2 linked regions of the Agarilytica rhodophyticola genome follow. The main gene of each other region encodes a partner of the protein of the gene in region 2 in a complex. Links are inferred from orthologs where the notes say so. Each region holds a gene or a part of one and is shown on either strand. Other genes may lie near its edges.

Region 1 (3,128 bases), 110 kb from region 2 along the record:
CATTGGACACAGTGGGCTCAAGGTTTGGGCAATATTCTTATCTGCCATCATGCCAACAACAGCAATTGAGGGCCTTTGGTTAACACGCGTAAGATTATCAACTAACAAACGAGCAGCTGCCGGGTTGTGTGCCACATCCATCACAAGCTGACAAGATTTAAAGGTGATGGTTTCAAAACGGCCGAATAAGCTAAGTTGCGATAAACTTTGTGTAAGCCCTTCTTCATCCGGTAAAACATTTAAGAGGCATAACACCTGCAGCGCAGCGGCAACACTATTAACAGGCAACGAGGGTCGTTGCACGCAAATACTTTGCACTTTATGCATTGAATTAGTGAAGGTAAACCTTACGTCTTGGCCATTATTTTCATCCATAGCTGAAAATGCATGGTTGATATTAGCGGGCTTAACCTCCATCGAGGTAAAAATTGCTTCCATATTTTCAGTAGGCTTGGGCTCTGCACACACACAAGCAACGTGTGACCTTAATATACCAAGTTTTTCTACTGCAATTTTCTCCCTGGTATCTCCCAACCATGCTTCATGATCTAAGTCTATTGAAGTGATGACAGCCACATCAGGGTCAATGATGTTAACCGCATCAAGTCGTCCTCCTAAACCTATTTCTAACAGCCAATAATCAAGTTCATTATGAGCAAAAATATAAAGGGCAGCTAAGGTACCAAATTCAAAGTAGGTCAGACTTATCTCAGCTCTTGCTTGATCAATCAACGTAAAAGTATCGCATAAGGTTTGGTCATCGATTTCACATCGATCAAGTCGGATACGTTCGTTATAGCGAGTAATATGAGGCGAAGTATAGCTGCCAACACGATTGTGATTATCCGTTAGGATTTTTTCTAACGTAGCAATACAGGAGCCCTTGCCATTGGTTCCTGCAACAGTAATGACTTTGGCCCGGGTTTTACTGATACCCAACCTCTGAGCTACCTGCCGAATACGCGACAAGCCAAGGTCGATTTCACTTGGATGGAGAGTCTCCATCCAAGTGAGCCAATCAGTGAGCGTAGAAAATCGAGCTTGCGACAAGATAATGCCGTTAGGTAATTTCTAAAATGGGTTGCTGTTGATGTGTTAATTTAGCAACGATCGAGGCCAGACGATCACGCATTTGAGTGCGAGGTATAATTAAATCGATAGCACCATGCTCAAGCAAAAACTCACTTCGCTGGAAGCCCTTTGGAAGCTTTTGACGAATTGTCTGCTCGATAATGTTAGGGCCTGCAAAACCGGCTCTCGCGCCAGGCTCAGCAGCATTGATATCCCCCAACAGAGCTAGACTTGCTGAAACGCCACCGTAGACAGGGTCTGTCATGACGGAAATAAAAGGAATACCTTCTTGCTTCAAACGCTCAATAACAGCGCTGGTCTTAGCCATCTGCATTAAAGATATAAGCGCCTCCTGCATTCTGGCACCGCCAGTGGCAGAAAAACAAATATAAGGACTGCGTTCTTCTAAGGCCAATTGCGCAGCACGGGTAAAACGCTCGCCTACAACATAGCCCATAGACCCGCCATGAAAAGCAAACTCAAATGCACTGGCCACTACAGGCATCCCCTTTAAGGTACCTTTCATGGCAACCAAAGCGTCTTTTTCGCCGGTTGTTTTTTGTGCAGAAGAAAGTCTATCTTTATATTTTTTAACGTCTTTAAACTTAAGCCGATCCACTGGAACAACATCGCTTGCCAGCTCTTCTCGTCCTTCTTTATCAAGGAAAATATCGAGCCTACGACGAGCGCTAACACGCATATGATGATCACATTTGGGACATACATCCAAGTTTTTTTCTAATTCGGGACGGTATAACATCGCCCCACACTTTGGGCATTTTTTCCATACACCCTCGGGAACCTTGCTAGCACCGCGCGCATTTTCTGAACGCACGACTTTGGGAACAATTTTATCTAACCAGCTCATTGACTAACTTCTTAATATGTTAATTTTTTTAGTTTTGCTCATCGAGAGCACTTCTCATAGGTTCGATGATATTCTTCAGATCCTGGCAAATCTCTTGCGTATTACGATCGGCATCTTTCCCCATGGCATCCACCAAAACGCTGCCGACTATAACACCATCAGCCACATTGGCAATTGCCGATGCGGTATCGGCATCTTTAATGCCGAAACCAGCGAGCACGGGTAAGTCCGTATACTTTTTAATTTCCTGCAAGCGTTTCTCGACAGCATCGACGTCGATATGACCAGCACCTGTAACCCCTTTAAGCGATACATAGTACACAAATCCGCCGGCTAATGACACGACATCTTTAATTCGTTCTTCTGTTGTTGTCGGCGCCAGCAAGAAAATATTTTCCAGCGAATTTTGTACTAAATACTTGTTTAGCTCAGCAGATTCTTCGGCGGGCAGATCCACCGTCAACATGCCATCCACACCTACTTCAGCGGCAAGTTTTGCACACTCTTCATAGCCCATGCGCTCAAGTGGATTAGCATAGCCCATAATCACAATGGGAGTATGCTGGTTACGGGTACGAAATTCTTTCACCAAAGCGAAAGTATCACGCAGGCTGGTATTATGCGCTAGCGCACGTTCATGGCCACGTTGAATGGTTGGACCTTCTGCCATAGGATCAGAAAAGGGAATCCCCAATTCAATAATATCTGCACCTGCCTCTACCAGTGCATGCATGGCAGGCAAACTTACTTCTGGACGAGGGTCACCGTTGACAATATAAGTGACCAAGGCTTTACGATTTTGCGATTTTAACTCAGATAAACGCTGGCTTATTCTATTCACGATGTTTTCTCTTAAACCTCTATTCCATCCAGTTGTGCAACAGTAAGAATATCTTTATCTCCGCGACCAGAGAGATTAACAATAATGCTTTGATCTTTGCTCATAGTAGGCGCAAGTTTATGGGCGTAGGCAATCGCATGGCTTGATTCAAGGGCAGGCATGATACCCTCTACACGGGTAAGTGTTCTAAAGCCAGCCATAGCTTCATCATCGTTAATGGCAACATACTCAACTCGGCCAATATCTTTTAACCAAGAGTGTTCAGGGCCGACACCCGGGTAATCGAGACCTGCCGATACAGAGTGGGTTTCAATAATTTGGCCGTTCTCATCCTCCATTAGGTAGGTG
Region 2 (3,117 bases):
ATATCCTGGATCGATAACGTACTTAATACCAGGTACTGTGATAGAAGTTTCTGCCACATTGGTAGCAAGCACGACTCTTCGTCCTTTAGATGTATGAAAAACTTTATTTTGCTCTGCCAAACTTAGACGGGCATACAACGGTAATATATTAAGGTGAGGGAAGTTAGCTTTTTTTATGGCGTAAGAAGCTTCACGTATTTCTCTTTCACCACTAAGAAAAACGAGAATATCTCCAGATGTTTGTGTCGTTAATATTTCCTGAATACTGGCAACAATTCCTTCGTTAATATCGTCATGCTGATCCTGCCAGGGGCGATAGATTGTTTGTACAGGAAAAGTCCTCCCAGAAACTTCTATAATGGGAGCCTTGTCAAAATGAATAGAAAAACGTTCTACATCAATGGTGGCAGATGTCACGATAAGTTTTAGATCAGGGCGCTTTTTGAGTAAACGTTTTAAATATCCCAAGAGGAAATCGATATTTAAACTGCGCTCATGAGCTTCATCAATTATTAAAGTGTCATAATTTAAAAGCAGAGGATCATTCTGAATTTCGGCGAGTAAAATACCATCCGTCATCAACTTGATAAAAGTATCTTCATTGGTGTGATCGGTAAAGCGCACCTGATACCCCACTGCTTCGCCAAGATTTGTCTCCAACTCTTCTGCAATTCGACTAGCTACTGTGCGTGCGGCGATCCGACGTGGCTGTGTATGGCCGATTCGTCCCTTAACACCGCGCCCAATAGATAAACATATTTTCGGTAGCTGTGTGGTTTTACCTGAACCTGTTTCACCTGCTAAAATTACAACTTGATGAGACGAAATAGCCTCTGCAATTTCGTCTTTTTTTTGGCTTACAGGTAACTGGTCGGGAAAGCTTATTGGTGGTATTTTCAATAAACGAGCAGAAGCCTTATCCAACGCTCTTGCCAATTCATCTTCAAAGTGTGCGAGCTTTTTATCGTAAGGTAAATTTTCGTCACGTCGTTTAATTAGGCTATTAAGTGTTCTCGACATTTTATGCGCATCTCTAACACCTAATTGCGAGAGATAAGGAACAAATGTTTCGAGAGTCTTTTCCATAGTTTTCAATATATTCAAAGATAAAAAAAGGCCCTAAAGGCCTTTTTATTAGTTGTGGAATAAATAATAGGTTACGAGAAGTTGTTACCGTAGCTCATAAGGCGATCATAGCGTTTGGCCAATAGCTCATCAATATCCACTGATGTTACACGATCAAGTTGATCAACAAGGCGCTCTTTTAAAATTGCCGCCATCTCATCGATATCCCTATGAGCGCCACCGGCCGGCTCATTAATTGTTTCATCAATGATACCGAGCTCAGTTAAAACAGTTGATGTAACGCCCATTGCTTCAGCAGCTAATGGTGCTTTTTCAACCGTTTTCCAGATGATATTGGCGCAACCTTCCGGCGAGATTACAAAATAAGTGGCATACTGAAGCATATTTAGTTGGTCACCCACACCGATGGCAAGTGCTCCACCAGAAGAGCCTTCCCCAATAACCGTGCAAATAATGGGTGTCCTAAGACGCGACATAACCGCTAAATTTTGCGCTATCGATTCACTAATACCTCGTTCTTCACTATCGATACCAGGATACGCTCCTGGAGTGTCTATAAAAGTTAGAACTGGAAGCTTAAAACGCTCGGCCATTTCCATTAATCTCAAAGCTTTGCGGTAGCCCTCTGGCTTAGGCATACCGAAATTGCGATAGACTTTGTCTTTAACACTTCGACCTTTTTCTTCACCAATCACCATGACTGAACGGCCACTTATGCGACCAATACCAGCAACAATAGCTTTATCGTCGCCAAAGTGTCTATCCCCATGTAGCTCATCCCAGTCATCAAATAGTCGAGGGATGTAATCAGATGTATATGGCCTGTGAGGATGCCTTGCAACTTGCACCACTTGCCATGGTGTTAGGTTTGAATAAATCCTATCTGTAAGTTTTTGACTTTCTTCTCGTAAACGATTTATTTCTTCGTTTATGTTCAGATCGTTATCGCTGCCAACTAGTTGTAACTCTTCAATCTTGCCCTCAAGCTCCGCAATGGGTTGCTCGAAATCGAGATAGTTTAAATTCATATCGGATTACTACCCTTTTTTAATTTCGCCGGCTATTGCATAGGATGACTGAATCATCTGAATGCTTTCTGTTGTGGTACAACAACCCTGCGAGTTTATCATTAGTATTTTGTAGCTAGAAGCGACATTCTTTCAGATTTACTACCAGAAAATAACTCTTAGTAAGCTTGATACAAGTTAAAAGCTATTCTTGAACAATCTAGAAGCCAAGTACTTTCTCTGTTTCTTATAAATGTTCTATAAGCCTAAAATGGCAACATTTACGCCTGCCCTGCTATATTTCGCCTATTATCTTTTAATAGTAACGATGCAGCAACTAAATCAAATAAAACATATCTTGTTTTTATATGTATGTAACAGCCGACACAAATTAAATGTTAGAGATATAAGTTTTTTCCTGACATTAATTCAAGTTCTGCTAGAGGCTGTTGTGTTCTTTATAAAGAATGAACTCCTAGTTCATTGCCGAATAGGAATAATATCGTAAGCAATAACATTAACGCCGCCATCTCGAAGACACTAACTAAGATAATTACTGAAGAGTTGGCCGGAGAAGAACGATGAATTTTAATATGCCGATAAGATAACAAGACATAAAAAAAGGGCTAACTATAAAGTTAGCCCTTTTCATAATAGAAGCCTGACGATGACCTACTCTCACATGGGGAAGCCCCACACTACCATCGGCGATGCACCGTTTCACGTCTGAGTTCGGGATGGGATCAGGTGGTTCCAGTGCTCTATAGTCGTCAGGCATAACCGGTGGACGAAGCAGCTAAAGGTTATTAGCAACAACATCGAATCTGTTATGCATGCCTGTTACACAGGCTTTAACAAGCGAAAGAAGAAGACAGCATAGTGTTCTTATACACACATAATCCAGTGTCACTCATGAACTAAAGTGCTCTACGCTATAACTTGATTAGTACCAAGCCTAGCCAGCAATACATTCATTGTATAATCAACACAATCAAAGCCTTTACACAACTTATATCGTTTATCA

What was found.
Region 1: the proteins of BVC89_RS10845 (region 2) and accD are in contact, whole or in part, in a solved structure (PDB 8UXZ), measured with the Escherichia coli proteins. The link is inferred for Agarilytica rhodophyticola from one-to-one orthologs.

The regions. Positions count from the first base shown.
Region 1 is NZ_CP020038.1:2,683,705-2,686,832, reverse strand. What follows is about bases 1-2,794. They hold accD (acetyl-CoA carboxylase, carboxyltransferase subunit beta), read right to left. Parts: upstream 1,940-2,794; coding sequence 1,061-1,939; downstream 1-1,060. Other genes in these bases: trpB (tryptophan synthase subunit beta), read right to left, coding at 2,792-2,794; trpA (tryptophan synthase subunit alpha), read right to left, coding at 1,968-2,780; BVC89_RS11370 (bifunctional folylpolyglutamate synthase/dihydrofolate synthase), read right to left, coding at 1-1,050. Also shown: more of trpB, read right to left, coding at 2,795-3,128.
Region 2 is NZ_CP020038.1:2,575,517-2,578,633, reverse strand. The notes cover bases 137-2,919. They hold BVC89_RS10845 (acetyl-CoA carboxylase carboxyltransferase subunit alpha), read right to left. Parts: upstream 2,115-2,919; coding sequence 1,158-2,114; downstream 137-1,157. Other genes in these bases: hrpA (ATP-dependent RNA helicase HrpA), read right to left, coding at 137-1,086. Also shown: more of hrpA, read right to left, coding at 1-136. UniProt on the Escherichia coli protein: Component of the acetyl coenzyme A carboxylase (ACC) complex. First, biotin carboxylase catalyzes the carboxylation of biotin on its carrier protein (BCCP) and then the CO(2) group is transferred by the carboxyltransferase to acetyl-CoA to form malonyl-CoA.